3 regions of the Nocardioides sp. GCM10028917 genome follow, and region 1 is predicted to be linked to each of the others. Evidence: predicted binding sites of a transcription regulator. Region 1 holds the regulator's gene; each other region holds the start of a gene.
What was found. Region 1 encodes LexA, which represses DNA repair genes until DNA is damaged. Its sites were predicted from a motif close to TCGAACANNTGTTCGA; they were not measured.

Region 1 (10,053 bases):
CCGGATCGTGCGCGTCGCGACCTTGGCCACGCGGTACCAGACGAACCGGTGGCTGTGGCTGATCGTGAGGTTGTACGCCAGCGGGCTGAGCCACGCGGACGCCTCGCCCGCCGCGGCCAAGCGGTCGACCTCGGCCTGCGCCTCCGGGATCAGTCGGCGCCGGTTGCCCGGACGGGTGCGGAAGAGCTCCGGTGGCGGAGAGTCGGGGCCGGCGGCAGACATCGGCGCGAGGCTACACGGAGCCTCCCCCGCCGCTCACCCGAACGGGATGCGCCCCCGCAGCGACTCCGGGTCGGGGACGGGGGTGTCGGCGGTCTCCTTGATGAGCGCGCGGGCCTTGTCGACGCTGTCCCAGACGTTCCACAGCAGCACGCCGCGGACCTGTCCCGACCTCAGGTAGTAGACGACGCCGGTGCCGACCTCGCCGTCCTTCCAGTCCTCGACCATGTCGAGCCGGCTGCTCGTCTCGCCGACGGCCTCGTAGCCGTAGTCGAGGATGTCGGACCAGAAGAACGGCGTGTAGTCGTAGGCGTCGTCGGCGCCGGCCATCACCTTGCCGGCGTGCTCGCCGGACTTCTCGGCGTGGTCGACGTGCTCGACGCGACGGCGACCGAGGAGGGCGTCGGGGTACGACGCGACGTCGCCCGCGGCGTACACGTCCGCGTCGCTCGTGCGCAGGTGCTCGTCCAACACGACGCCGTTGTCGACCTCGAGGCCGGCGGCCTCCGCGAGGCCGGTGCGCGGGAGCACGCCGACACCGATGACGGCTGCGTCGGCGGTGATGGAGGTGCCGTCGCCGAGGCGGATCCGTACGCCGCCGTCCTCCTCCTGGCCACCCTCCACCGAACCGTGCACGACGGTCACGCCGCGGTCGGCGAAGGCCTTGGTGAGGGTGGCGGCGAGGGCGCGGGGGAACATCTGCTCCTGGACGTCCTCGAGGTCGAGCACGAGGGTGACCTGCACGCCGTTCTGCACGAGGGACGAGGTGATCTCCGAGCCGATGTAGCCACCACCGATGACCGCGACGTGGCTGCCCTCGGTCGCGACGGCGCGCAGGAGCTGGTAGTCGGCCGCGGTGCGGTAGTAGATCACCCGCGGGCCGGGGTCGACGTCGAGCACGCGGGGCTCGGCGCCCGTGGCGAGCAGCAGCTTGCCGTAGCCGACGCTGCTGCCGTCGGCGAGGCGTACGACGTGCGCGCCGGGGTCGATCTCGGTCACCGTGGTGTCGGTGACCAGGTTGACGGCGTCGTCCTCGTCGAGGTCGCCGGCGAGCGAGGACCCCTCGAGGGTCTCGTCGTCCTTGAGCCAGAGGTCCTTGGTCAGGACGGGCCGGTAGACCGGCTTGTCGGGCTCGGAGCCGAGGACCGCGATCCGCCCGGACTCGTCCTGCGAACGGATGCCCTTCACGGCGCTCGCCGCGGCGACCCCCGCACCGACGATGACGTAGTCATAGGACTGCTCGACGTTGCTCATGCCGCCATCGTGCACCCTCGCTGGTCACCGCGCCCCCGCTGGTCGAGGAGGGACGGAGTCCCGTCACGAGACCCCGGTCGATCAGAGGCTGCGGAGCACCGCCGTCACGACGCCGAGGATCGTGGCGTTGTCGCCCGGGATCGGGTCGTAGGCGTCGTTGTGGGGCAGCAGCCACACGTGGCCGTCCTTGCGCTGGAACGTCTTGACGGTCGCCTCGCCCTCGATCATCGCCGCGACGATCTGGCCGTTGGTGGCGGTCTGCTCCTGGCGGATGACGACGTAGTCGCCGTTGCAGATCGCCGCGTCGACCATCGAGTCACCGGAGACCTCGAGGAGGAAGAGGGTGCCCTCGCCGACGAGCTGCTTGGGCAGCGGGAACACGTCGGTGACCTGCTCCTCGGCGAGGATCGGGCCACCGGCGGCGATGCGGCCGACGACCGGGACGTTGGTGGCGACGGGGTTGGCGTCGCCGATGCCGGTCTCGTCGTACGACGTCTCCTCGGCGCTCGACATGCTGCGCCGCGCCGCCATCACCTCCGGCAGGAAGACCTCGAGGGCGCGGGGTCGGTTGGGGTCACGCTTGAGGAAGCCCTTGCCCTCGAGCACCCGGAGCTGGTGGGCGACGCTGGACGACGAGGTGAGGCCGACGGCCTGGCCGATCTCACGCATCGAGGGCGGGTAGCCCTTGGTCTCGATCGAGTCCTTGATCGTGGCGAGCACCCGCTGCTGGCGCGGGGTCAGGCCGGTGGCGTCCGGGGGGCCGTCGGGCATCTCGATGACGTTCTTGTCGTCCTGCTTGGCCATGCGTCCTCCACTAGCGTCGACCCCTCCGTCCGCGGCTGGACAGGGAGGATCTGGTGCGCCCACCGTAGACCTCGGGATGCCGCAGGATCAAACACCTGTTCGAAGCCGCGTGTCGCTAGTGTCCCGGCATGTCGACCAGCCCGCTGACCGGTCCGCCTTCCTCCTGCGTCGTGACCGGTGGGGCTCGCGGGATCGGACGCGGGATCGCGGAGCTGATGGTGGCCCACGGGCACCGAGTCGTCATCGGCGACCTCGACGGCTCGGCGGCCGCCGCAACGGCGGCGGAGATCGGCGCGGTCGCCGGCCTCGCCCAGGACGTACGCGATCCCGACGCGCACCGCCTCGTGGCTGAGGAGGCCGCGCGGCACGGGGCGCTGACGGCGTGGTTCAACAACGCCGGCGTGGGTGACGACGGCTCCCTGGTCGACCTGTCGGAGGAGCAGGTGCGCCGGCTGGTGGAGGTGAACCTGCTGGGTACGACGTGGGGCACGCGCGCCGCGCTCGCTGCGTTCGGCCCCGCCGGCGGGGACGTCGTCAACATCGCCTCGCTCGCCGGCCTGGGGCCGGTGCCGGGCTACAGCATGTACGCCGCGACGAAGGCCGCCGTCGTCTCCCTCTCCGCCTCCGTCAACGCCGAGGCGCCGCGCGGGGTGCGGGTGCACGCCCTGTGCCCCGACGGGGTCGACACCGCGATGCTCGCGGCCCAGGACCCGTCCGGCTTGGGCTCGCAGCTGGTGCACTCCGGCGGCCCGATCCTCGAGGTCGCCGACGTGGCGGCCGCGGCAGTCGCGCTCGTGGGATCGCGCCGCGTCGTGCGGGCTGTGCCGGGCTGGCGCGGGGGAGTCGTCCGCGGCTCGGCGCTCGCGCCGGGGCTGATGCAGCACGCGGCCGGGCTCTTCGCAGCCCAGGGGCGACGCGCGATGGGTCGCCGCTGAACGTGTTCGAACACGCCGAACATTTGTTCGACGAGGTCCTTGAGTTGTTCGAACACGTGCTCTAACGTCGTACACATGTTCGATCGAACATCTGATCGACACCCGGTGGCGGAAGCCGCTGTCGGTGGGTCCGACTAGACATTCGCTCGACAGAACACGACCGGCTGATCTTCCCCAGGAGGCCACAAATGAGCACCCTCAGCCTTGCCCCAGCTTTCACCGCCACCCCGCGTGCCCGCTCGACGGTCCGTCTGACCCGTCGCGGCCGCCTGGCGGTCTTCCTGACGTCGCTGTTCCTCGTCCTCGGCGTGGCGTTCATGCTCGCCGGGGGCGCGGTCGGCACCGGCGAGGCCGGCCAGCCCGCCCCGACCGAGATCGTCCAGGTCGCGCCCGGCGACACCCTGTGGGGGATCGCCAGCGACATCGCCACCGACGGCGACGTCCGCTCGATGATGAGCGAGATCGAGCGGCTCAACGCCCTCGAGTCCGCCGGCCTCGCGGCCGGTCAGAAGCTCCGCGTTCCAGTCTCCGACTGACGCGAGAGGCCTCCATCAGCCGCTTCGACCCCGGCTGGTGGACCAAGGGAAGGCGAGGGGCGGGCCCAGTGGCCCGCCCCTCGGCGCATTTCGGCTCGCTCGTTGATCGAGGAGGTCGCGCAGCGACCGTCACGAGATCCAGTCCCCGCGCGGGTTCTCCACAGGTTTTGCCGTCGGTCTGGTTCCACGGTCGCCCAGATGGGTAGTTTCAGCGTGCTGACGTTGTTCTCGGGAAGGCACTTCATGCACGTACGCCGCGCCCTCGCGCTGACCCTCGCGGTCCCCGTCCTCCTGGCAGGGTGCTCCGACGACCCCGAGCCGGAGCCGAAGATCCCGGAGACCACCAGTTCCTCGCCGACCCCCACTCCGATCGAGTCCGAGACGCCGGAGGCGGAGAGTCCGGAGGACTTCATCCGGCGCTGGCAGGCGGCGGCATTGACGGCCCAGAACGACGGAGACACAGACAAGTACCGAGCGTTCGGTCCGAAGTGCAAGCCGTGCTCGGAGTTCGCCGACCAAGTCGACCAGATCTACGGCGACGGCGGGTCGGTCCGTCTCGGAGGTCTGCGAGTAGTCAGCGTCGAGTCTGACGGGGGCGCGGACCAGTACCAGCTCACGCGCGTGCTGGGTCGGACGCAGGTTCTCGATGCACAAGGTCAGGAACAGCAGTCCTTTGCCGGAGGCCGGGAGGTCCTCACTGTGTTCCTGGAGGAGGTTGGCGAGGAGTTGCGCATCAAGAACTTCTTGCGGACAGCGGCATGAGATCAGCCCTGGCTGGCTGCTTGTTGCTGGCCTGGATGGTGCTCGTCCCGGTTCCGGCCGGTGCTGCTGACGGACCGTGCGCGGTAGCGGGAGGCTTGGACTCAGTGAACGCTGAGTGCCAATGGACCTACTCGGACTATTCCGGAAGCTCTAGTTCGGGCGACGGCCACACGTGGGTGGTCTCCATTCAGTGCGACAACGGCGGCATCTGCACGCAGTACGTCGAATGCGTGGAGGGCGGCCAGGAGGGATACGTCCACGACGTCTACATGGACGGGACGGACGTGGGTGACGTCTGCGTGCCGCAGAACGCCGTACAGCAGGTCGACCTGGCCAAGCTGATCATCCGACAGTTCAAACGAATCGCCTGGCCGTCGTCCAAGCTGGTCGTACAACCGCGCGGCGGGCGGACGCTCGTGAACTTCGAGACGAACTTCTACACACCCGACCACCGGTCGATCGACCAGTCCGTCACTGTCGCCGGCCAGTCCGTGGTGATCCGAGCCGTCCCCGTCTCGTACACCTACTACTTCGGGGACGACGACAGCACCACGACCACCAGCCCCGGCAGCCCGCACCCCGACCTCGAGATCACCCACGCCTATGCGCGGACGGGCGACGTCGTCGTACGGGTCGACACGACGTACGCCGGTGAGTACCGCATCGGGCAGGGAGAGTGGACGTCGATCCCCGACACCCTGACGGTCGAGGGCGCGGGGCAGGACCTCGAGATCGTCGAGGCACTCCCGCAGCTGGTGCTCGAGTAGGCCGGCCGACAACGCGGAGCGCCAGGGTCACCAGGTGACTCGGAGACTCCGCGATCAGCGTGCCGCGCGCTTCCCACCGACCGGGCGCGGGGGAGCGTCGTCCGAGGGCGGGGGTTGGGTGATCCCCAACGCCCGCATCAGCCGCGCAACCAGCAGCAGCCCGACGAAGAGGCAGGCGATCGCACCGAGGCAGGCCAGCGCCATGAAGCTCCAGGCCGACCCGTCGGAGCCGCTGCGCGCCGCCGTACCGAAGTCGATGGCGGCATAGACCAGGTATCCCCAGGCGACCACGCAGAGGGTGATCGCGATGCCCAGACCGAGGGCGGCCTTGTTGAGGGTCCGCGGCGCCGGAGCCGCTCTCCGCGACCCTGCTCGCTTACCCGCCGTGGACACGGAAGTCATTGTGGCGGAAGCGGCCTGATCGGGCACGGGATCCGATGAGTTGTGGGCCCCGACACGCCGTCGACCCGCGTCCTCAACATGGGTGACAAGGGCACTGACCTGCGGTTTTACCGTGGGCTCGAAATTGGTCCGACGAGGTTCGGCATTCGCTTGCCATGCGTTGTGGTCGGGGCGTACGGTTACCACTACATCTAGTAGTTACACCGCTGTAGTTATCCACATCTGGTGCACAGGCCAGAGGGCGAAGCACACAGCTCAAGGCTAGTTGTCCACAGGAACATCCCCAGCCGACACCCCGTTATGTGGGTGTACGAAGCGCGCCCGACCGCAGAACGAGAGGAGGACCGCCATGCACTGTCCCAACTGCAAGAACGAGGACACCAAGGTCCTCGACTCCCGGGTCGCCGACGACGGCGGTTCGATCCGTCGGCGTCGTACGTGCGCCGCCTGCGACCGCCGCTTCACCACGGTCGAGAAGATGCAGCTGACGGTGCTCAAGCGCTCCGGCGCCACCGAGCCGTTCAACCGCGACAAGGCGATCGCCGGCGTCCGGAAGGCCTGCAAGGGCCGCCCGGTCACCGACGCTCAGCTCGCGTGCCTCGGCCAGGACGTCGAGGACGCGCTGCGGCTCAGCGGCCAGGCCGAGTTCGACGCCAACGAGGTCGGTCTCGCGATCCTGGCCCCACTCCGCGCGCTCGACGAGGTGGCCTACCTCCGCTTCGCGAGCGTCTACCGCGCGTTCGAGTCGGTCGACGACTTCGACGCCGAGATCAAGATGCTGCGGCTCGAGCGAGCCGCAGACGATCAGCCCGTCCAGACGGGCTGACCCACATTCGGCCCGGCAGGTGGTGGGGAAGCCGCCTGCCGGGCTCACCAAGCAACCGCGAGAAGACTCGCGATGTTCACACCACACCACCACAGGAGATGGCATGACCGAGACGGTGAGCACCCGCGCCAAGGCGAGGGGCAAGGGCCTGAAGCTGGAGCGCGTCTTCAGCACCGAGGGCACCCACCCCTACGACGCCATCACGTGGGAGCGTCGCGACGTCGTCCAGCAGAACTGGAAGACCGGCGAGACCGTCTTCGAGCAGCGCGGCGTGGAGTTCCCCGACTTCTGGTCGGTCAACGCCTCCACCATCGTCACCACCAAGTACTTCCGCGGCGCGGTCGGCACCGACGTACGCGAGTGGAGCCTCAAGCAGCTCATTGACCGGGTCGTGAAGACGTACACCAAGGCCGGCATCGACAACGGCTACTTCGCCGGTGACGCCGACGCCGAGATCTTCGAGCACGAGCTGACCTGGCTGCTGGTCAACCAGTACTTCTCCTTCAACTCCCCGGTGTGGTTCAACGTCGGCACCCCGTCGCCGCAGCAGGTCTCGGCCTGCTTCATCCTCTCGGTCGACGACTCGATGGACTCGATCCTCAACTGGTACAAGGAGGAGGGCTTCATCTTCAAGGGCGGCTCCGGTGCCGGCCTCAACCTCTCCCGCATCCGCTCCTCCAAGGAGCTCCTCTCCTCCGGCGGTACGGCCTCGGGTCCCGTCTCCTTCATGCGCGGCGCCGACGCGTCCGCGGGCACCATCAAGTCGGGCGGCGCCACGCGTCGTGCGGCCAAGATGGTCGTCCTCGACGTCGACCACCCCGACATCGAGGAGTTCGTGATGACGAAGGCGCGCGAGGAGGACAAGATCCGCGCGCTGCGCGACGCCGGCTTCGACATGGACCTCGGCGGCGCCGACATCACCTCCGTGCAGTACCAGAACGCCAACAACTCCGTCCGCGTCAGCGACGAGTTCATGCGTGCGGTCGAGGACGGCGCCGAGTTCGGCCTGCGCTCGCGCGGCACCGGCGAGGTTATCGAGACCGTCGACGCCCGCGACCTGTTCCGCAAGATCAGCACGGCCGCGTGGGAGTGCGCCGACCCGGGTCTGCAGTACGACGACACGATCAACGACTGGCACACCAACCCCGAGACCGGCCGCATCACCGCGTCCAACCCGTGCTCGGAGTACATGTCGCTCGACAACTCCTCGTGCAACCTGGCGTCGCTCAACCTGCTGAAGTTCCTCAAGGACGACGACACCTTCGACGCCGCGCTCTTCGCGAAGGCCGTCGAGTTCATCATCACCGCGATGGACATCTCGATCTGCTTCGCCGACTTCCCGACCGAGGCGATCGGCCAGACCACCGTCGACTACCGCCAGCTCGGCATCGGCTACGCCAACCTCGGCGCGCTGCTCATGGCGATGGGCCTGGGCTACGACTCCGAGGGTGGCCGCTCGATGGCTGCCGCGATCACGTCGCTCATGACCGGTACGTCCTACAAGCGCAGCGCTGAGCTCGCCGGGATCGTCGGCCCGTACGCCGGCTACGCCCGCAACGCCGACGCCCACAAGCGCGTGATGCGCAAGCACCAGGCGGCCAACGACGTCGTCCGCGTGCTGCACACCGAGGACGGCCGGGTGCACAAGCTGGCCACCAAGGCGTGGGCCGACGTGATCAAGACGGGTGAGAAGAACGGCTTCCGCAACGCGCAGGCCTCGGTGCTCGCGCCGACCGGCACCATCGGCTTCATGATGGACTGCGACACCACCGGCATCGAGCCCGACTTCTCGCTGGTGAAGTTCAAGAAGCTCGTCGGCGGCGGCTCGATGCAGATCGTCAACCAGACGATCCCGCGGGCCCTCAAGAAGATGGGCTACCAGCCCGAGCAGATCGAGGCGATCGTCGCCTACATCGCCGAGCACGGCCACGTGGTCGACGCTCCGGGCCTCAAGACCGAGCACTACGAGATCTTCGACACCGCGATGGGCGCCCGCTCGCTCAAGCCGATGGGCCACGTGCGGATGATGGCGGCCGCGCAGCCGTTCCTCTCCGGTGCGATCTCCAAGACGGTCAACCTGCCCGAGGACGCCACGGTCGAGGAGATCGAGGACGTCTACCTGCAGTCCTGGAAGCTCGGCCTCAAGGCGACCGCGGTCTACCGCGACAACTGCAAGGTCGGCCAGCCGCTGTCCGACGGCGGCGGCAAGGCCAAGAAGGACGAGGCCGACAAGGCTGCCGCCTCGGCCGCGGTCGAGACCAAGGTCGTCGAGAAGGTCGTCTACGCCCCGGTCCGCAAGCGCCTGCCGAAGTCGCGCGTCTCCCGCACGACGTCGTTCACCGTCGGCGGTGCCGAGGGCTACATGACCTCCGGCGCCCACGACGACGGCCAGCTCGGCGAGGTCTTCCTCAAGCTCGGTAAGCAGGGCTCGACCCTGGCGGGCGTGATGGACGCCTTCTCGATCGCGGTGTCGATCGGCCTGCAGTACGGCGTCCCGCTGGAGACCTACGTCTCGAAGTTCACCAACCTGCGCTTCGAGCCCGCCGGCCTCACCGACGACCCGGACGTGCGGATGTCGCAGTCGATCATGGACTACATCTTCCGCCGCCTGGCTCTCGACTACCTGACCTTCGAGGACCGCTCGATGCTCGGCATCTACTCCGCCGAGGAGCGCCAGCGCCACCTCGAGACCGGCTCCTACGAGCCGCTCGTGGAGGAGACCGGCTCGGCTGCCGAGCTTCTGGAGCCGCTGGTCGAGGAGGGCCGCCAGGCACGTCACGAGACCGAGGTCATCGAGGATGTCGAGACCAAGGACACCCACGGCTCCGAGGCCCGCCAGGTCCCGGCCCAGGTGTCCACGGGCGAGGCCAAGACCACCGCCGAGCTCTTCGAGAAGCTCACCGGCACCGCCGTCGACTCCCCGCTCTGCATGACCTGCGGCACGAAGATGCGCCCCGCTGGCTCGTGCTATGTGTGCGAGGGCTGCGGGAGCACCAGCGGCTGCAGCTGATCAATGACAGGACGGCCCCGACACCATTGGTGTCGGGGCCGTTTTGCTGTATCTGTGATCGCCACCGGGCGCGCGGGGAAGAGCCTGCCTTGAGAGCCAACCCGACGCGCCGCCCCGCAGCTGCGCTACTGAGCGACGGCGGAGGCGTGGTTGAAGAAGTCGGTCGGCATGGGCGTCTGAAGCTTCCAGGTGATCGCAATCGGTCGGTCGCCTGTATGCGAGACGTAACGTGCCGGTCCTAGGAAGAGATACGGCGACGTCCCGAAGTCATCCTTCTGCTCCTGTCGAACGAAGAGCAACACGGTCGACGATCCGTCCAGGTAGCGTCGGCCGGTCGGGGAGTTGACGGAAGTCGTGGACTGCGACTCCCAGTGGAACAAGTCGCGGGAGATCGGGTAGTCGGCGTACATCGTGGTGGGCGAGTAGTCGGCCTCGGACTTCTTCAGGGTGACGAAGAAGGCGTCGACGTTGCGTTCGGCGAAGTAGAAGACGCCTTCGCGGAAGCTGTTGGGAAGGCGCGGGAAGTCCAGCGCAGCGA
Region 2 (10,053 bases), on a different contig from region 1:
GTCGACGGGCAGGCAGCGCTACCGCTGGCTGCTGCTCCTCGCGGCGGCGACGATGCTCGTCGCCTGGCTGGTCGCCGGCGGCGGTCAGGGCGACGAGGACCCGGAGGGCGACTCCCGGTCGACCTCCTCGTCCCCGTCCCCGACCACCGCCCCGTCCCGGGACGACGCGACCGCGACCGACGCGGCGAGCGGCCTGCCCGTCGTACGCCTGGCTGCTCTCCCGCCCGAGGCGGGACGGACGGTCGAGCTCATCGACGCCGGCGGCCCGTTCCCCGAGCCCGACCACGACGGCGGCACCTTCGGCAACCGCGAGGAGCTGCTGCCCGACCGGCCGATGGGCTACTACCGGGAGTACACGGTCCCCACCCCCGGCGTCGACCACCGCGGTGCGCGCCGCATCGTGGCGGGCGACGGCGAGGAGCTCTACTGGACCGACGACCACTACAGCTCGTTCTCACTCATCAGGAGGTAGGGACGTGAGCGGACTCGCAGCGGTCCTGGCAGGGCACGAACCCCCGGGGATCCATCGGTGGCACGGGGCGTTCGACGTCGCCGACGTCCGCCACGCCGTCGAGCACGCCGGTTGGGGCTTCGGCTGGGTGGACGGCTGGACCGGCGCGGACACGAAGCCGGCCTTCCTCGCGGCGGTCGGCGAGGCGCTGGACTTCCCGGACCACTACGGGCAGAACTTCGACGCCCTCGCCGACTGCCTCCACGACATCGGGAGCGGTCGCGACGGAGTCGTCCTGCTGTGGGACGGCTGGTCGACGCTCGCCCGGGCGGACGAGAAGGCCTTCAGCATCGCGCTCAGCGTGCTGGGCTCCCGGGTCAACGACGAGCGAGGCGTGCCGTTCACCGTGCTGCTGCGGGGCGACGGCCCCGTCGTGCCCGGGGTCACCAGCCTGGACTGAGCGGACTGACCGGGACGCCCGTGCCCGAGGGGTCCGCGCGCGCCCGCGAGTGCAGGAGGAGCGCCAAGGCCGGAGGAGCGGAGCGGGGGAGGCCGCGGGCGCGACGACGAACGAGCGGGTCACGAGCGCCGCGGACACGGCGAGCGGAGCGAGCCCATTAGACCGAGCCCATCAAACCGTTCGCTGGGTCGCCGCTGCCGCCAGCTCGACGAGCACGTCGCGTGCGTGTGCGTCGATGTCGGCTGCCCGGAGCGCCTCGACCGCGTGCTCGGACAGCTGCCCGATCACGGCCTCGACCTGCGCGCGCGCCCCGGAGTCGTCGATAATGCCGCGCAGCTCGTCGACGTCGGTGCCGGTGAGCGGCGTGCCCAGCGCGGCGTCGAGGCGCTCGGCCGCGGCGCGGGGAGCGGCATCGAGGGCGAGGGCGACGAGCACCGTGCGCTTGCCCTCCACCAGGTCGTCGCCGGCCGGCTTGCCCGTCTCCTCCGGGTCGCCGAACACCCCGAGCAGGTCGTCGCGCAGCTGGAAGGCCTCGCCCAGGGGCAGGCCGAAGCGGCCGAGCTGCTCGAGCTGGCCGGGGGTGGCCCCGGCGAGGGCGGCCCCGATGTGTATCGGGCGCTCGATGGAGTACTTGGCGGACTTGTAGCGCAGCACCGTCATCGCCGTGTCGACGTCCGCCCGGCCGCGCGCCTGCACGGAGACGTCGAGGAACTGGCCCGCGATGACCTCGTTGCGGCACTGCTCGAAGATGGCCAGGCCGGGAGCGACCTCGTCGGCGGGGAACCCGCTGCGGCGCAGCATGTCCTCGGCCCAGCCGAGGAGGAGGTCGCCGAGCAGGATCGCGGCGGCGGCACCGTACTGCTCGGGGTCGCCGCGCCACCCCGCGGCACGGTGCTCGGCCTCGAACGCGCGATGGGTCGCCGGCCGGCCGCGCCGGGTGTCGGAGGCGTCCATGAAGTCGTCGTGGACGAGCGCGCTGGCGTGCAGCACCTCCAGCGAGGCGCACGCCCGGGCCAGCGCGGCGTCGTCGTCCACTGACGGCCGGATGGCCCGGTGGCCCCAGTGGCAGAAGGCCGCGCGGAACCGCTTGCCCCCGCTGACGGCCGTCCGTGCCTCGGCGATCAGGCGACCGGCGTCGGGACCGAGCGGGGCGAGCTCGGCCGCCCGCTCGTCGAGGAAGGCATCCAGCACCTGCTGGACCCGGTCGCGGAGGTCGGCGGGGTCCCAGGTCGTCACCAGTTCAGCCTAGACATTGGACACCGCGCCGATGACGGCGCGGTCGTCCGTACGCTGTTGCGCATGACGCAAGCACGGGGACAGAGCATGCGCGAGCTGCTCGCGCGCGGCGACCGGTCGTTCTCCTTCGAGTTCTTCCCGCCCAAGGACGAGGCCGGCGAGCAGCAGCTGTGGCAGGCGATCACGGACCTCGAGCCCTACGGGCCGACGTTCGTGTCGGTGACCTACGGCGCGGGCGGCACGACGCGCGACCGCACCGTGGCGATCACCGAGCGGATCGCCCGGGAGACCAGCATGCTCCCGGTCGCCCACCTGACCTGCGTCGGGCACACGACCGACGAGATCGCCGCGATCCTCGACGACCTCGGCCGAGCGGGCGTCGAGCACGTGATGGCGCTGCGGGGCGACCCGCCGGGCGGTCCGGGCACGCCGTGGACGCCGACGGAGGGTGGGCTGACCTACGCCAACGAGCTGGTCGCGCTGATCCGCGAGCGGACCGACATGCGCATCGGCGTCGCCGCCTTCCCCGAGGGCCACGTCGAGGCAGCGGACCTCGACGCGGACGCGCGCGTGCTTCGCGCCAAGCACGACGCCGGTGCGGAGTTCGCGGTCACCGACATGGTGCTGCGCGCCAGCGACTACGTCGCGCTCGTGGAGCGCGCGCGGGCCGTCGGCGCCGACCTGCCGATCATCCCGGGGATCATGCCGATCCTGAACCTCCGCTCGATGGAGCGGATGGTGGAGCTCTCGCGCCGACAGCTGCCCGAGGAGATCACCGCCCGCCTCACGCCGTACGCCGACGACCCGGCCCGGCTCCGGGCCGAGGGCATCGCGATCGCGACCGAGCTGTGCGAGACGCTGCTCGACGCCGGAGCTCCGGGCCTCCACTTCTACACGCTCAACCGGTCCAAGGCGACGCGCGAGATCTTCGCCAACCTGCAGATCACCGTCTGACGCGCGTGCAGACCGTCACCGTGACCGGGACCGGCGTCGTCACCGTCGTGCCGGACAGCGCCGTGGTGCGGCTCGCGGCCGTGGCGCGGGGGAGCGGCGTCGCGGAGGCCCATGCAGCGATGGCAGCCGCCGCCGCCACCGTCGTCGAGGTCGCGCACCGCCACACCGAGGAGACCCGGGTCGCCTCGTCCGGCATCTCCGTGTGGCCCGCCCGCGACCACGAGGGGCGCGAGGCCGGTTACGAGGCGCGCCACTCCTACGCCATCGCCTGCCCGAACCTGGCGGCCGCCGGTGCGCTCGTGGCCGACCTGGCGGGTGAGGTCGGTGACTCGCTCGCGATCGACGGCGTGGCGCTGGAGGTCACCGAGGACCACAGAGCCGGTGACAAGGCCCGCGAGGCCGCCTTCCACGACGCGCGCGAGCGCGCCGCCCAGCTGGCCCGGCTCGCCGGTGCGGGACTCGGTGCCGTGCAGACGATCGTCGAGGGCGATGCCCACCGCGGCCCCTCGCCGATGCCGAAGATCGCGCTGGCCCGCGCGTCAGCCGACGGCCTCGAGCCGGGCGAGGCGTCGGTCAGCACGACCGTCACGGTGGTGTGGGAGCTCGCCTACTGACGTGGGGCCCGGCCGACCATCTCGGCGACCAGTGCGGCGCTGAGGCCGGCGAACGGCAGGCCGGACCCGGTGGTGGCGTGCGCCCCGACGGCCAGCACGCCCGCGATCGGCGTCCGCGGGCCCAGACGCGAGCGGGCTGTGCGCGGACCCTGCCACTGGACGCCGTGGGGCGAGCCGCCCCATGCCTCGACGAGGTCGCGCGGGGTGCGGTCCACGCGGGCGACGACCTGTCGGCGGACGTCGAGGCCGTGGCGCGCCAGCGCCGTGAGGACGTCCTCGGCGACGAGGCCTCGTGCCAGCACCGTCCACGCCGCAGCACCGTCCGGCGCCCGGCCACCCGGGCGCACCACCAGAAGCGGGTCGCCGTGGAGCACCACCTCGTGGGGCAGGTCGGGCAGCTCGCCCTCGAGCCCCACGTGGCACACGACCGGCGGGAAGGCGGGCATCGAGCGCCGGACGTACGACGCGAGAGCGGGCAGCCGTCGCGGGTCGATCGCGACGACCACGTGGTCGGCGTCGACCTCGCTGCCCGCGGCGCGGACCGCCGCGACCCGACCGTCGCGCACGACGAGGTCCATCGCCTGCGTACCGGTCAGCACGGTGACGCCGCGCAGCGCGAGGCGGTCGGCCATCGCCACGCCGAGGGCGGCGAGCCCGCCGGGGACGGTCCACGAGCCGAACCGCTGCTCGAGGTAGACGTCGACGCCGGCGAGCACCGGCGCCCGCCGCAGGTCGTGACCGTCCATGACGAGCCGGTGCCCCGCGACCAGGCGCAGCCGCTCGTCGCCGAGCGACCGACGCAGCCGCTTGTGCAGCGACTCGCGCCGGTCGAGCAGCGCCACGAGCTCGCGTGGCGCGACGTCGGGGTCGAAGGGCCGCTCGTACCACTCCTTGCGCAGCAGCTCCCACGGCTCGCCGTACGACGCCACGTGGTCGACCCACTGCCGACCCAGGCCCGCACCGAGGGACTCGAAGGCCGCGTGCTGGGCGGCTCGCGAGCCGCCGGGCAGGCGCACCGACGAACCGTCGGCGAAGCGGTGCTCGCGGACCAGGTCGAGCGGCTGGAGGTCGACCTCCCGCTCGAGCGGGCGGCCCGACTTGCGGAACAGGTCGCGCACGACCGCTGGCAGGAGCGTCGTGGTCGGTCCGGCGTCCCAGGCGAAGTCGTCGTGCTCGACCGTGGTCAGTGCCCCGCCGAGGTGCTCGGCGCGCTCGAGGAGGGTGACCTCGTGGCCCAGCCTGGCCAGCCGGGCAGCGGCTGCCATGCCGCTGAAGCCGCCTCCCACCACCGCCACACGAGCCACGAGGGAACCCTAGGCGTCCCCTAGGTCGTCCGGTCGACGGGCTCCTTGTTCTTCCAGCGCCGCCACCCGCGGCGCACCAGCCGGCTGAGGACCAGCAGCAGGCCCAGGCCGGCCAGGAGCAGGACGCCGGCGATCGCGGCAGCCGCTTGCGGGTGCTCGAGCGAGAACCACACCACGCCGAGCACCGTGGCGTCCTCGGTCAGGCTGGCACCGACGTTGGTCACCGGCTCGGGGGAGGAGTTGATGGCCAGCCGGCCGCCCGCCTTCGCCAGGTGGCTCAGCAGTGCGGTGCCGCCGCCCACCACGCCGAGGACGGCCTGGTCCAGCGACGTGGCGTCGCCGGCGAGCAGCACGCCGATGACCGCGCCGACGGTCGGCCGGATCGCGGTGGAGATCGCGTCCCACGTCGAGTCGATGTAGGGGATCTTGTCGGCGACGAACTCCATCGCGAACATGAAGCCGGCCGCGGCCAGCACGTCCCACCGGCCCAGGACGTCGGGGATGTCGGAGTAGGAGCCGACCCGGTCGGCGATGCCCAGCACCAGCACGACGAGGTAGGCGTTGATGCCGCTCGCCCACCCGCTGGAGAAGGTGAGGGCCAGTGCGTCCATCAGCGGGCCCCCATCAGTCCACCTCGACCTCGACCGCGCCGGTCATCGCCACCAGCTCGTCGTACGACGTCGAGAACACCGCGGCCGGGTGGCCGGCCGCCGCCCACACCACGTCGTGCCGACGCAGCCACGGGTCGATCCAGGTGCGGATCGGCGCCGGGTGGTCGATGGGGGAGACGCCCCCGATCACCTGGCCGGTGTGCCGGCGCACGAAGTCGGGGTCGGCACGCCGGAGCCGGGTCACGCCGATGCGTTCGGCGACCAGCGCCGTGTCGACGCGGTGGGCACCGGAGGTGAGGACCAGGACGGGCTCGCCGTCACCGTCGAAGAGCAGGCTGTTGGCGATGGCGCCGACCTCACAGCCGAGCGCCGCCGCGGCGAGTGCGGCAGTGTGGGCGCTCTCGGGCAGGATGACCACGTCACCGGTGCCTCCGCGCCGGGTGAGGTCGCCTCGAAATGAGGTGATCGATGCGTGCTCGGTCGACATGATGCGAGCCTAGCGACGAACGACGACCAGCCTCAGGGGGACTTCACCATGGCGCGCGACCTGCCGGGATCCGTGGTCAACAGCTTGCGAGTGCTCGGACTGATCGTGGCGACGTCCGGCGTGATCACGCTGCTGATCTGGTTGAGGCGCGACGACGTCATCCTCGGCTGGGCGAAGGGCAACCCGTCGGCGCAGGAGCTGCTCGCCCAGGGTGGCATCGAGATGTTGCGGGAGAGCCCCATCGTGCCGGGCTTCGTCGCGCTCTCGGTCGTCGCGTTCGTCGGCTTCGCTGCGCTGGTGCTCGTGCTCGGCTCCTTCTTCGTGGGCGGCTACGGCTGGACCCGTCCGGTGCTCACCGCCACCGCGGGCGTCGGTGTCCTGGTCGGCGTGGTCTGCCTCGACAGCAACCTCCCCGTCGTCTTCGTCGTGCTGTCGGCCCTGGTGATCGTCGAGGGCCTGGTGCTCTCGTTCTTCCTCTGGCAGCGCGAGACGACCGCGTACCTGCGTCGGGTCTGACGACCTTCCGCGCCCGTCCGCCGCTCACCTCCGTTCGTATCCGGACTTCGTCCCCAGAAGTCGCGCCGGCCCTTGACGGGTTGTCGGTGGGGGGGAGTACCGTTGTGGTTGTTCGAACAGGTGTTCGATGCGACCCGGGTGGCGGTGACCTCGACCCCCACCGCCCCCCGGGTCGGCCCGGGGTCGACGGATGCGAGGAGGCGCGATGAGGCAGTACGACGACCCCGTCGAGGTGCGACGAGGCGAGGCTGAGGACCCCGACCAGTTCCTGTGGCGAGGCAGGTTGTGGAAGGTGCGCGCGGTCGTCGCGCACTGGGTGGAGACCGGTCCCTGGTGGCAGGGGGCGACCGACGGCGAGCAGTCGAGGACCCCGACCGATCTCGTCGCCGAGCGAGAGCTGTGGCGGGTGGAGGCCGGCCGCGGGATCCAGGGCGGACGGCAGCAGGCCGGCGACCAGCAGTCCTACGGTGTCTTCGACCTCTCCTTCGACTGGTCCGACGGGCGCTGGCAGCTCGTCGGGTGCCTGGACTGAGGGCCGGCGCCATGACCTCCACGACCAGCCCCGGTCCCTCCGCCGGACCGCACCTGCTCCCGGCCACCGCGCACTCCTACCTCGAGCGTTCCGCGACGTCGCTCCGCGACTCCATCACGGCGCGCGACGTGCCGACTCGGTACGCCTGCGCCCACGTCGCGGCGCTCTGTGCCGCGGCAGCCCTGCTCGCGGCCCGGGCCCGCCCGGCTCCCCGGGGCCGCCGACAGAAGAACGCGTGGGTCCTGCTCGCCGAGGTGGCGCCCGAGCTGACGGAGTGGGCGAGCTTCTTCGCCGCCGGTGCCGGCAAGCGGGCGGCCGCCGAGGCCGGGTCGACCCGGGCCGTGACCGAGCGGGAGGCCGACGACCTGGTGCGCGACGCCGACCGGTTCCTCGCCGTGGTCGAGCAGGCGCTCGGCCTGGTCCCGCACGCCAGCGTCGCCTGAGGGCGGGGCGAGGTGTCGTCAGACCCGTTCGTCCACCTCCACGTCGCCTCCGGGTTCTCCCTGCGATACGGCGCGTCCCACCCCCACGTGCTCGTCCAGCGGGCTGCCGAGCACGGGATGGACACCCTTGCGCTCACCGATCGTGACGGGACCTACGGCGCCGTCAAGTTCGTCGGCGCCGCCCGCCGGGCCGGCATCCGGCCGGTGCTCGGGGTCGACCTCGCGGTCGCGCCGACCACCGACGCGGCGACCGGAGGGGCGGCGGTCAGGGGCGGCGGTGGGCGCCCGCCCCGACGTCCGGCACCGGCGCGCGGTGGCGTGTCCCGTGATCCGTCCCAGCTGCCGGGGGGCAGCGCCCGCGTCACGTTCCTGGCCATGGGAAGGGCTGGCTGGGCGGCGCTGTGCCGGATGGTGTCCTCGGTGCACCTGTCCGGCGAGCGCGGGCGACCCGTCGCGACGCTCGACCTGCTGGCCCCCCACCTTGCCGGCGGTGACGTGCTCGTGCTGCTCGGGCCGTCCTCGGAGGTGGGCGCGGTCGCCACCCGGCGCCGCGACGACCTCGGCCCGGCGGTGCTCGCGCCATGGCTGGAGGTGGTGCCGCGTGCCAATCTCGTCGTCGGACTGGTGTCCCACCGGCTCGGCGGCCGCGCGGGTGCCTGGGGGCCGGGTACGTCTGCCCACGCCGCGCGGATGGCCGGCCTCGCCCGCCGCGCCGGCCTCACGACGGTGCTGACCAACGCGGTGCGCTACGCCGACCGGCTCGACGCGCCGACGGTCGACGTGCTCGACGCGGCCCGGCGGCTGGTGCCGCTGGGCTCGGCCGGGCTGCGTGACGTCGGTCCCGACGGCACGCGCGGCAACGCCGAGGGATTCCTCAAGACCGGGAAGCAGATGCAGGAGGTGGCCGACGAGATCTGCCGCCTCGCCGGGCTGGGCGACAGCGCGCGGGAGGCGAGGCGGTTGCTCGCCCGTACGCGCGCGGCCGCGGACCGGTGCGCGCTCGACCCGCGCACCGACCTCGGCATCGGCGAGGTGCACTTCCCGGAGCTCGAGCTCCCCGAGGCGGGTCCGCACCGCACGGCCGACGCCCTGCTGCGCGCCCGCTGCGAGGCGGCGATCGGCTGGCGCTACGGCACCGGCCCGAGGATGCGCGTCTGGAAGCGGCTCGACGACGAGCTCGAGACCATCCGGTCCCTGGGCTACGCGTCCTACTTCCTGACCGTCGCCGACGTCACCGACCTGATCGGCGAGATGGGCGTACGTCGTGCCGCGCGCGGGTCGGGCGCCGGCAGCCTGGTCAACTACCTGCTCGGCATCTCCGGGGTCGACCCGATCCGCCACGGCCTGCTGATGGAGCGGTTCCTCTCGCCCCTGCGTGCCTCGCTGCCCGACATCGACGTCGACGTGGAGTCCGCGCGGCGCGAGGAGGTCTACCGCGCCATCCTCGACCGCTTCGGCGGCGAGCGGTGCGTCACCGTCTCGATGATGGACACCTACCGGGTCCGCCACGCCGTCCGCGACGTCGGCGCCGCCCTCGGCATGCCTCCGGGAGAGGTGGACGCGATCGCGAAGGCGTTCCCCCACGTCCGGGCCCGCGACGCCCGCTCGGCGCTCCGCGACCTGCCCGAGCTGAGGGCCAGCGGGCTCGGCGACGGCGCGCTGGACCGCTTCTTCGGCCTGGTCGAGCGGCTCGACGGGCTGCCGCGCCACATCGCGATGCATCCCTGCGGGGTGCTGCTCTCCGACGTGACGTTGCTCGACCGCACACCCGTCGAGGCGTCCCACGCCGGCTTCCCGATGAGCCAGTTCGACAAGGACGATGTCGAGGAGCTCGGCCTGCTCAAGCTCGACGTGCTCGGCATCCGGATGCAGTCGGCGATGGCGCACGCGGTCGCCGAGGTGCGCCGTGTCGACGGGGTTCACGTCGACCTCGACGACGAGGCTCAGGTGCCGTTCGACGACGCCACGACCTACGACCTCATCAGCAGCGCGAAGACGCTCGGCGTGTTCCAGATCGAGTCACCGGGACAGCGTGAGCTCGTCGGGAAGTCCGGCATCGAGACCTTCGACGACATCATCACCGACATCTCGCTCTTCCGCCCCGGCCCGGTCAAGAGCGACATGATCACGCCCTACCTCGAGGCGAAGCACGGGTGGCGAGACGTCCACTACCTCCACGACGACCTGCGCCCGATCCTCGAGGGCACCCGCGGCGTGGTGGTCTTCCACGAGCAGGTGATCGAGATCATCGCGACGTTCGGCGGTGTCTCCTACGCCGAGGCCGACGAGAAGCGCCGAGCGCTCGGGACCACCGACGGGATGGCCGCGACGAGGACGTGGTTCCTCCCGCGGGCGCTGGGACAGGGCTACGACCTGGCGCTGGTCGAGCGCATCTGGACGGTCCTCGAGGCGTTCGCGTCGTTCGGCTTCTGCAAGGCCCACGCC
Region 3 (10,053 bases), on a different contig from region 1:
CCCGTGCAGCTCGAACGTGCGCGAGACCGAGGCGATCACCTCGCGCTCGACGGCGCGCTGCGCAGGCAGCAGCTCGGGGAACCCGCTCAGCGGGGCGATCTTGCTCATCGTCGGTCCTGGGGAAGGTCGTGGGAAAGGTCTTGGAGGAAGGGGTTGGTGGCGCGCTCGCGGCCGATGGAGGTCTGCTCCCCGTGACCCGGCAGCACCACGATGTCGTCGGCGAGCGGCAGGACCTTGTCGGCCAGGCTGCGCAGCATCGTGGCGTGGTCGCCGCCGGGCAGGTCGGTGCGGCCGATGGACCCGGCGAAGAGGAGGTCGCCGGAGAACATCAGCTCCGAGACGTCCTGCTCGGCGTACGGCGTCCGGAAGGTCACCGAGCCCTCGGTGTGGCCCGGCGTGTGGTCGACCACGAACCGCAGACCCGCGAGCTCGAGCTCGGCGAGGTCGGACAGCTCGCGTACGTCGTCGGGCTCGGCCCACGAGTAGTCGCCACCGAGCAGCATCTGCGTGGTCTCCGGGCTCATCCCGGCCATCGGGTCGGAGAGCAGGTGCCGGTCGGACGCGTGGATCCACGCGGTGGCGTCGTAGGTGCCGGCCACCGGGGCGACGCACCACATGTGGTCGACGTGTCCGTGCGTGACGAGCACGCTGACCGGCTTGAGCCGGTGCTCCCGGACGACCTGGTCGACACCGGCGGCGGAGTCCTTGCCGGGATCGATGACCACGCACTCCGACCCGGGACCCGTCGCCACGACGTAGCAGTTGGTCCCCCAGGGTCCGGCGGGGAAGCCGGCGATGAACACGGGCGTCAGTCCTTGCTGGTCGTCGACCGGCGTCCGGCCAGTCGTCTGCTTGTGGGTGGGAAGCCTACCGAGGGCGGTCCGGGCCATGACTACGATGGGCGACCATGAGCTCCGACAAGCAGTCCCCAGACGACTCGGCACAGGGCGACCAGCCCTGGGGCCGGGTGGCCGAGGACGGCACCGTCTATGTCCGAACCGCCGATGGCGAGCGTTCCGTGGGGTCCTACGAGGCCGGCACGCCCGAGGAGGCGCTGGAGTTCTTCACCAAGCGCTTCGAGGAGCTCGAGGGCAAGGTCCACCTGCTCGAGCAGCGCGTCGCCTCCGGGCGGCTGGCGCCCGAGGAGGCCACCTCGTCGGTGAAGGCGCTGCGCGAGCAGGTCGGCGACGCCCACGCGGTCGGTGACCTCGTGTCCCTCGCGGCCCGCCTCGACGCGCTGGCCCCGGTGATCGCCGTCCAGCGCTCGGCGCGCAAGGAGGAGCGGGCGCAGAAGAGCGCCGAGTCCAAGGCGGCGAAGGAGAAGCTCGTCGCCGAGGCCGAGCGGCTCGCCGACAGCACCGACTGGCGCAACGGCGCCAACCGGCTCCGCGAGCTGCTCGCGACGTGGAAGGAGCTCCCCCGGCTCGACCGCGCCACCGACGACGCCCTGTGGCGCCGGTTCTCCACCGCACGCACGACGTACACCCGCCACCGCAAGGCACACTTCGCCGAGGAGCACGAGCGCCGCGACTCCGCGCGCGTCGTCAAGGAGCGGCTGGCCAAGGAGGCCGAGGCGCTCTCGTCCTCGACCGAGTGGGGGCCGACCGCTGGCAGGTACCGCGACCTGATGCGGGAGTGGAAGGCCGCCGGCCCCGCGCCGCGCGAGGTCGACGACCAGCTCTGGCAGCGCTTCCGCGGCGCCCAGGACACCTTCTTCGGCGCACGCGACGCGGCCAACGCCGCGCTCGACGAGGAGTTCGCCGCCAACGCCGAGGTCAAGGACGCCATCATCGTCGAGGCCGAGGCGCTGGTCCCCGTGACCGACCTCGAGGCCGCCAAGAAGACCTTCCGCGAGCTCGCGGACCGCTGGGACGCCGCCGGCAAGGTCCCCCGTGACCGGATGAAGGAGCTCGAGGGCCGGATGCGGAAGGTCGAGCAGGCCATCCGCTCGGTCGAGGACGAGCAGTGGAGCCGCAGCGACCCCGAGAAGTCCGCGCGCGCCGACGACATGATCGGCAAGCTCGAGTCCGGCATCGCCGAGACGCAGGCCAAGCTCGACAAGGCGTCCGCCGCCGGCGACGACCGGCGCGTGAAGGACCTCGAGTCCGAGCTCGCCAACAAGCAGGCGTTCCTCGACATGGCGAGGAAGGCAGCCGCGGAGTTCGGTGCTTGATTGGCTCGCTCCGCTCGCCGTGCTCGGCGCGCTGGAGGACCGCGTCTTCCCTCCTCGACTCGCTCGCTGCGCTCGCATCGCTCGTCAGTCCAGACGCCGTAGCGCGCCGAGCCCCACGATGACCTGACCTCGGGCTCGCCACGCTCGTTGCGTCTCGGAAGTACGCCCGGTCAAGGAGCGCGTCAGCACACGCGCTCGGCGCCCGGCGTCGTCTGGACTGACGAGCGAGCAAGCGTGACGAGCGCAGCGAGGCAGCGCCGTCGAGCGAGGAGGGAAGACGACGTCTTCAGGGGCGCCGAGCACGGCGAGCGCAGCGAGCCCAAACTAGCTAGTGACGCGGTAGGCGTCGAACACACCCGGGACGGCGCGTACGGCGCGGAGCACGCCGTCGAGGTGGGCGGCGTCGGCCATCTCGAAGGAGAAGCGGCTCTTGGCCACGCGGTCGCGGGTCGTGGAGAGCGTCGCGCTGAGGATGTTCACGTGGGCGTCGGAGAGCGCCATCGTGATGTCGGAGAGCAGGCGGGCGCGGTCGAGCGCCTCGACCTGGATGTTGACCAGGAACGTCGACTGCGACGTCGGCGCCCACTCCACCTCCAGCACCCGCTCGGGCTGGCCGAGCAGGCTGGAGGCGTTGGTGCAGTCCTTGCGGTGCACCGACACTCCCCCGCCCTTGGTGACGAACCCGAGGATCGGGTCGGGTGGCACCGGGGTGCAGCACTTGGCGAGCTTGACCCACAGGTCGTCCACGCCCTTGACGATCACGCCGGAGTCGGTGGGGCCACGCTTGGTGGCGGTCCGGGTGCGGCCGGTGATGGTGACGCCCTCGGCGAGGTCCTCCTGGGCGCCGTCGTCGCCGCCGTGCAGGTCGATGACGCGTCGTACGACGGCCTGCGCGCTGAGGTTGCCCTCGCCGACCGCGGCGTAGAGGGCCGAGACGTCGGCGTGGTGGAAGTGCTCGGCGACCAGCGCGAGCACGTCGTGGGTCATCAGCCGGGTGAGGGGCAGTCCCTCCTTGCGCATGAGCTTGGCGATCTGGTCCTTGCCGCGCTCGATCGCCTCCTCGCGGCGCTCCTTGGTGAACCACTGGCGGATCTTCGAGCGGGCGCGCGGGGACTGGACGAAGTTGAGCCAGTCGCGAGACGGGCCCGACGTCGGCGACTTGGAGGTGAAGACCTCCACGACGTCACCGTTGTCGAGCGTCGACTCCAGCGGCACGAGGCGGCCGTTGACCCGGGAGCCGATCGTGTGGTGCCCCACCTCGGTGTGCACGGCGTAGGCGAAGTCGACCGGGGTCGCGCCCGAGGGCAGCGGGATCACGTCGCCCCGCGGCGTGAAGACGTAGACCTGCTGCTGGTTCATCTCGAAGCGCAGCGACTCCAGGAACTCGCCCGGGTCGTCGACCTCGCTCTGCCAGTCGAGCAGCTGGCGCAGCCAGGTGAGGTCGTCCTTGTCGCCGAGGCGGTCCGTGTCGACGCCGGCCTTGCTGTTCTCCTTGTACTTCCAGTGTGCGGCGACGCCGTACTCGGCGCGGCGGTGCTGGGCGAAGGTGCGGATCTGCACCTCGACCGGCTTGCCCTGCGGGCCGATCACCGTCGTGTGGAGCGACTGGTACATGTTGAACTTCGGCATCGCGACGTAGTCCTTGAACCGCCCCAGGACCGGGTTCCAGCGGGAGTGGATCACCCCGAGGGCGCTGTAGCAGTCGCGGTCCTCGTCGACGAGGATGCGGATGCCGACCAGGTCGTAGATGTCGGAGAAGTCGCGGCCGCCGACGATCATCTTCTGGTAGATCGAGTAGTAGTGCTTGGGCCGGCCGGTGACCTTGGCGTTGATCCGGGAGGTCTTGAGGTCCTGCTCGATCTCGGCCACGACCTCCGCGAGGAACTGGTCGCGCGACGGTGCGCGCTCGGCGACCATCCGCACGATCTCGTCGTAGATCTTGGGGTGCAGCGTCGCGAAGGCGAGGTCCTCGAGCTCCCACTTGAGGGTGTTCATGCCGAGCCGGTGGGCCAGCGGGGCGTAGATGTCGAGGGTCTCGCGGCTCGATCGCTCCTGGGAGGCGGCCGGGACGTAGCGCAGGGTGCGCATGTTGTGCAGCCGGTCGGCGAGCTTGATGACCAGCACCCGGATGTCGCGCGACATCGCCACGATCATCTTGCGGATCGTCTCGGCCTGGGCGGAGTCGCCGTACTGCACCTTGTCGAGCTTGGTGACCCCGTCGACGAGCAGCGCGACCTCGTCGCCGAAGTCGGCGCGCAGCGCGTCGAGGGTGTAGGGGGTGTCCTCGACCGTGTCATGGAGCAGCGCCGCGACCAGCGTGGGCTCGGTCATGCCGATGTCGGCGAGGATCGTCGTGACGGCGAGCGGGTGGGTGATGTAGGGATCACCGCTCTTGCGCATCTGGCCGGTGTGCCACTTGTCGGCGACCGCGTAGGCGCGCTCGAGGAGCGCGAGGTCGGCCTTCGCGTGGTTGGCCCGCACGGCCCGGAACAGGGGCTCGAGGACCGGGTTCGACGACGGCGGGCGGGTGCCGACCCGGGCGAGGCGGGCACGCATGCTGCGCGCGGTGAGAGGCGCCTTGGCGTCCTGCGCGGGTGCCTGCTCCTCTGCCATTGGCCCAGTCTAGTGAGCACGCGGGCAACCCCGCGCCTGGACGGGGGTGGATGTGGTCAGATCGTGAGCAGCGTGGCGATCGGGAGGTCGCCGGTCACCGACCGCGGGTCGAGGAACGACAGCTCCATGAGCACCGAGGCGCCGGTCGCGATGCCGCCGCAGGCCTCGATGAGCTGCCGCGTCGCGACGGCGGTTCCGCCGGTCGCCAGCACGTCGTCGACCATGAGGACGCGCTCGCCCGGGGCGATCGCGTCCTGGTGCATTTCGAGCGTCGCCTCGCCGTACTCCAGCGCGTACGACACCGCGTGGGCGGCGCGGGGCAGCTTGCCCGCCTTGCGCACCGGCACGAAGCCGATGCCGAGCGCCAGCGCGACGGGCGCGGCGAGGATGAACCCCCGCGCCTCCATGCCGACGACCTTGTCGACGACGACGGTGCCGTGGTCGTCACGACCGGCGGCGGCCAGCGCGGTGATGATCGCGGAGAACGCGTGGTGGTCGGCGAGGACGGGGGTGATGTCCTTGAACGTCACGCCCTCCTGCGGCCAGTCGGCGACGTCGACGGTCAGGCGCTTCAGCGCCTCCTGGGCCGTACGACGGTCAGGCATCGTCGCGCGCGTCGGGACCGGGCTGCTCCAGCGGCTCGTCGACCTTGGCGATCGCGGCACGGGCGATGTCGATCTGGGTGCCGGGTGCGATCTCGAGACGGGCACGGTCGTCGACGAGGGAGACCACGGTGCCGTAGATGCCCGACGACATCATCACGCGCTGGCCGACCTCGATGCTCTGCTGGAGGCGGACGACCTCCTTCTGCCGGCGCTGCTGGGGGCGGACCACCATGAACCAGAAGAGGGCCAGGATGGCCACCAGGGGCAGGAGTGCAGCAAGGTCGTTCACGGTCGGGGCTCTCCTCGAGGGGTCGGGTGCGGGAGCGCGTGGAGTCTACGCGGGTGACCGACCGGCCTCACACGTCGTCGAAGAGGGTCGAGTCGACGGTCGGGACCGGTGGCGGCGTCAGGCCGAGGTGGTGCCACGCCGCGGGCGTCGCCACCCGCCCGCGGGGCGTACGGGCGAGCATCCCCATCCGGACCAGGAACGGCTCGGCGACCTCCTCGACCGTCTCGCGCTCCTCCCCGACCGCGACAGCCAGGGTGGAGACGCCCACCGGTCCCCCGCCGAACCGTCGGCACAGCACGTCGAGCACCGCGCGGTCCAGGCGGTCGAGGCCGGACTCGTCGACCTCGAACAGGTCGAGCGCGGCCTGGGCCACCGGCAGGGTCAGCACGCCGTCGGCGCGCACCTGGGCGTAGTCGCGGACCCGGCGCAGCAGGCGGTTGGCGATGCGGGGGGTGCCGCGCGAGCGGGACGCGATCTCGCTGGAGCCCTCCGAGGTGAGGTGCACGCCGAGCAGCCCGGCGGAGCGGTGGACGATCTGGTCGAGCTCGTGGGGCTCGTAGAACTCGAGGTGGGCGGTGAAGCCGAACCGGTCGCGCAGCGGACCGGGAAGGAGCCCGGCCCGGGTGGTGGCGCCGACGAGGGTGAACGGCGGGATCTCCAGCGGGATGGCGGTCGCTCCCGGCCCCTTGCCGATGACGACGTCGACCCGGAAGTCCTCCATCGCCATGTAGAGCATCTCCTCGGCCGGCCGCGACATCCGGTGGATCTCGTCGACGAAGAGGACGTCGCCGTCGTTGAGGCCCGACAGGATCGCGGCGAGGTCACCGGCGTGGGTGATCGCCGGGCCGCTCGTGAGCCGCAGCGGCGTGCTCATCTCGGCGGCGATGATCATCGCGAGCGTGGTCTTGCCGAGCCCGGGCGGTCCGGAGAGGAGCACGTGGTCGGGCGCCCGGCCCCGGCGGCGCGCCGCCTCGAGGACCAGCCCCAGCTGGTCACGTACGCGCGCCTGCCCGACGACCTCGTCGAGCGTCTTGGGCCGCAGCGCCGCCTCGACCGCGCGGTCGTCGCCGTCGGCCTCGGCGTCGGTCAGCCGCTGCAGGTGGCCCAGCTCTGCGTCGGTCAGCTCGACGTCGTCGGTGTCCTCGTCGGTGTCGTCCCAGTTCATCGCCGTCCCGCTCCCCTCACGCCTTGCTCAGCGCGCGGAGGGCGGCGCGCAGCAGGGCGCCGACGTCGGGGGCGTCGCCGGCCTCGGGAGCGACGGCCTCGACCGCCTTCTCCGACTCCTTGGCCGACCAGCCCAGCCCGACGAGGCCCTGCTGCACCTGGTCGCGCCAGGCGTCGGTGGCGGGCACGGCTGCAGCGGCCGGGTGGTGCACGCCGACCGGCGGACCGATGCGGTCCTTGAGCTCGAGGATGATGCGCTGGGCGCCCTTCTGCCCGATCCCCGGGACGCGGGTCAGCGCCTTGACGTCCTCGGTCGTGATGGCACGGCGTACGTCGTCGGGGCTCATGACCGCGACGATCGCCTGGGCGACCTTGGGGCCGACCCCGGACGCGGTCTGGACGATCTCGAAGACCTGCTTCTCGTCCTCGTCGAGGAAGCCGAAGATCGTCAGGCTGTCCTCGCGCACGACCATGCTGGTGGGCAGCGTCGCGGGCCGGCCGACGCGGAGCGTGGCGAGGGTGCCGGGCGTGCACATCAGCTCGAGGCCGACCCCGCCGACCTCGAGGACGGCGCTGGACAGGGTGACGGCGGCGACCTCGCCGCGGACGAAGGCGATCATCGGGTCCTCATCGGGGTCTGCTTCTGGTGCGCCCGGGCCTGTGCCGCGGCCTGTGCCGCGGCGGCCTCGAGGCGGGTGTGCGCCGAGCCGCGCCAGACGTGGGTGATGGCCAGCGCGAGCGCGTCGGCGGCGTCAGCGGGCTTGGGGAGCTCGGACAGCCGCAGGATGCGGACGACCATCGCCCCCACCTGCGCCTTGTCGGCGCGCCCGTTGCCGGAGACCGCAGCCTTCACCTCGCTCGGGGTGTGCATGGCGATCGGCAGGCCGCGACGCGCCGCGACGACGAGCGCGATGCCGCTGGCCTGGGCGGTGCCCATGATGGTGCTGGAGTCGGAGCGGGCGAAGACGCGCTCCACCGCGACCGCGTCGGGCCGGTGCTCCTCGATCCAGGCGTCGAGGCCCTTCTCGATCGTGACCAGCCGCTCCGCGATCGGGAGCGTCGAGCTCGTGCGCACCACGCCGACGTCCACCATCGTCAGCGGCCGGCCGACGCTGCCGTCGACCACCCCGACGCCACACCGGGTCAGGCCGGGGTCGATGCCGAGCACGCGCACGCGCACACCCCTTCCGCCGTCGGTCTCGTCCGAACATGTGTTCGTGCGACCACGCTAACCCGCGCCGGCGGCGCGACGTCGTACGACACGCGGCGCAGGCGCCTCAGGCGTCGGCGGTCTCGAGCTCGGCCATCACGTCGGCGGGGATGTCGACGTTGGTGAAGACGTCCTGGACGTCGTCGAGGTCCTCGAGGGCGTCGACGAGGTGGAGCACCTTGCCGGCGCCGGCCGCGTCGACCGGGATCTCCATGCTGGGCACGAACTCGACGTCGGCGGAGTCGTAGTCGATGCCGGCGTCCTGCAGGGCGGTGCGGACCGCCACGACGTCGGTGGCCTCGCTCTGCACCTGGAACGCCTCGTGGAGGTCGTTGACCTCCTCGGCGCCCGCGTCGAGGGTCGCCTCGAGGACGTCGTCCTCGGTGACCTCACGGACCGTGCCGTCGTGGTCCTGCGACTTCGGCACGACCACGATGCCCTTGCGGGTGAACAGGCGCGAGACCGAGCCGGGGTCGGCCATGGTGCCGCCGTTGCGGGTGACCGCCGTGCGGACCTCCATCGCGGCGCGGTTGGTGTTGTCGGTGAGGCACTCGACGAGGATCGCGACGCCCTGCGGGCCGTAGACCTCGTAGGAGATCGCCTTGTAGTCGACGCCGCCCGACTCGGCACCCGAGCCCCGCTTGAGCGCGGAGTCGATGTTCTTGTTGGGGACCGAGCTCTTCTTCGCCTTCTGGATGGCGTCGTAGAGCGTCGGGTTGCCGGCCGGGTCGCCGCCGCCCTGCTTCGCCGCGACCTCGATGTTCTTGATCAGCTTGGCGAAGAGCTTGCCGCGCTTGGCGTCGATCGCGGCCTTCTTGTGCTTGGTCGTTGCCCACTTGGAGTGGCCTGACATGAGTCCCTCTATCCGTCGCTTCGTCTGTACGTCGTCAGGCCGAGCGCACCAGGTCCACGAACATGCCGTGGACCCGGCCGTCGCTGCCGACCTCGGGATGGAACGAGGTCGCCATCAGGGGGCCTTGACGGACCGCGACGATCCTACCCGCGGCGGGACCGTCCTCCACCCGGGCCAGCACCTCGACGTCGTCGTCGACGGCCTCGACCCACGGCGCGCGGATGAAGACCGCTCGCACCGGGTCGGCCAGCCCGTCGACGTGCAGGTCCTCCTCGAAGGAGTCGACCTGGCGGCCGAAGGCGTTCCGACGCACCGTGATGTGCAGGCCGCCGACGGTCTCCTGCCCGGCCGCGCCGTCCTCGATGTGGTCGGCGAGCAGGATCATCCCCGCGCACGTCCCGAAGGCGGGCAGCCCACCGCGTACGGCGTCGCGCAGCGGGTCGAGCAGGTCGAAGATCCTGGCCAGCTTGACCATCGTGGTGGACTCGCCGCCCGGGAGGACGAGGCCGTCGCAGGCGGCGAGCTCGGCGGGACGGCGTACGGAGATCGGGTCCGCGCCCAGCGACCGCAGGACGTCGAGGTGCTCGCGCACGTCGCCCTGCAGCGCGAGCACGCCGATGGTCGGATTCACGAACGCCGATCCTAGGCCGCCTTGTCGCCGTAGGCTCACGCCCCATGAGTCTCCCCCGTCCGGCCCTGCTGGGCGCCGCCCTGCTTGCCCTGTCGCTCGCCGCCGGCAGCGGCTCCGCGAGCACCGCCGGCGCTCTCGCCGGGTCGGCCGGGCCGGTCGGAGGGTCCGTCGACGCGGCCGCTGGTCGCCCGGCGCCGCGCGCCGGTGAGGTCGAGGGCTGGCCCGTCGCGACGCCCGCCCGGCTGGGCCTGCGCACGAGGGCCGTCCGGCGCGGCGCGGCCGAGGCCCGCCGGCTCGACTCCACCTGCTTCGCGGTCCTGCGCAAGGGCAGGCTGGTCGGTGAGTGGAACTGGCAGCTGCCCCGCGAGGAACCCCGCGAGGTCTTCTCGATCACGAAGTCGGTCACGAGCACGCTGGTCGGCATCGCCGTCCGCGACGGCGACCTGCGCCTCGACGATCCGGTCTCGACCTACGTGCCGCAGTGGCGCGGCATTGCCTCGGAGTCGGTGACGGTG

Region 2: a site for LexA is predicted at 6,746-6,761, ahead of ACFQW6_RS08125 (DUF6504 family protein). Genes of this name have one in related genera too.
Region 3: a site for LexA is predicted at 8,048-8,063, ahead of ruvC (crossover junction endodeoxyribonuclease RuvC). Genes of this name have one in related genera too.

Annotation. Positions count from the first base shown of each region.
Region 1 covers NZ_JBHTFL010000007.1:27,668-37,720, reverse strand. The annotation lists gene ACFQW6_RS09555 (sulfotransferase family 2 domain-containing protein) at 1-222, opposite strand, end outside; gene ACFQW6_RS09550 (NAD(P)/FAD-dependent oxidoreductase) at 256-1,473, opposite strand; gene lexA (transcriptional repressor LexA) at 1,555-2,277, opposite strand; gene ACFQW6_RS09540 (SDR family oxidoreductase) at 2,406-3,212, shown strand; gene ACFQW6_RS09535 (LysM peptidoglycan-binding domain-containing protein) at 3,401-3,748, shown strand; gene ACFQW6_RS09530 (hypothetical protein) at 3,947-4,510, shown strand; gene ACFQW6_RS09525 (hypothetical protein) at 4,687-5,277, shown strand; gene ACFQW6_RS09520 (hypothetical protein) at 5,332-5,670, opposite strand; gene nrdR (transcriptional regulator NrdR) at 6,029-6,505, shown strand; gene ACFQW6_RS09510 (vitamin B12-dependent ribonucleotide reductase) at 6,609-9,515, shown strand; gene ACFQW6_RS09505 (DUF3427 domain-containing protein) at 9,641-10,053, opposite strand, start outside.
Region 2 covers NZ_JBHTFL010000006.1:100,224-110,276, reverse strand. The annotation lists gene ACFQW6_RS08170 (ribonuclease domain-containing protein) at 1-472, shown strand, start outside; gene ACFQW6_RS08165 (barstar family protein) at 477-911, shown strand; gene ACFQW6_RS08160 (polyprenyl synthetase family protein) at 1,083-2,147, opposite strand; gene metF (methylenetetrahydrofolate reductase [NAD(P)H]) at 2,211-3,101, shown strand; gene ACFQW6_RS08150 (SIMPL domain-containing protein) at 3,107-3,715, shown strand; gene ACFQW6_RS08145 (phytoene desaturase family protein) at 3,709-5,019, opposite strand; gene ACFQW6_RS08140 (DUF4126 domain-containing protein) at 5,040-5,630, opposite strand; gene ACFQW6_RS08135 (YbaK/EbsC family protein) at 5,644-6,117, opposite strand; gene ACFQW6_RS08130 (hypothetical protein) at 6,166-6,633, shown strand; gene ACFQW6_RS08125 (DUF6504 family protein) at 6,839-7,165, shown strand; gene ACFQW6_RS08120 (SAV_6107 family HEPN domain-containing protein) at 7,177-7,608, shown strand; gene ACFQW6_RS08115 (DNA polymerase III subunit alpha) at 7,621-10,053, shown strand, end outside.
Region 3 covers NZ_JBHTFL010000002.1:9,842-19,894, reverse strand. The annotation lists gene hisS (histidine--tRNA ligase) at 1-108, opposite strand, end outside; gene ACFQW6_RS03050 (MBL fold metallo-hydrolase) at 105-803, opposite strand; gene ACFQW6_RS03045 (DUF349 domain-containing protein) at 908-2,173, shown strand; gene ACFQW6_RS03040 (RelA/SpoT family protein) at 2,498-4,786, opposite strand; gene ACFQW6_RS03035 (adenine phosphoribosyltransferase) at 4,843-5,391, opposite strand; gene yajC (preprotein translocase subunit YajC) at 5,384-5,680, opposite strand; gene ruvB (Holliday junction branch migration DNA helicase RuvB) at 5,748-6,845, opposite strand; gene ruvA (Holliday junction branch migration protein RuvA) at 6,862-7,464, opposite strand; gene ruvC (crossover junction endodeoxyribonuclease RuvC) at 7,461-8,018, opposite strand; gene ACFQW6_RS03010 (YebC/PmpR family DNA-binding transcriptional regulator) at 8,122-8,907, opposite strand; gene pdxT (pyridoxal 5'-phosphate synthase glutaminase subunit PdxT) at 8,942-9,538, opposite strand; gene ACFQW6_RS03000 (serine hydrolase domain-containing protein) at 9,583-10,053, shown strand, end outside.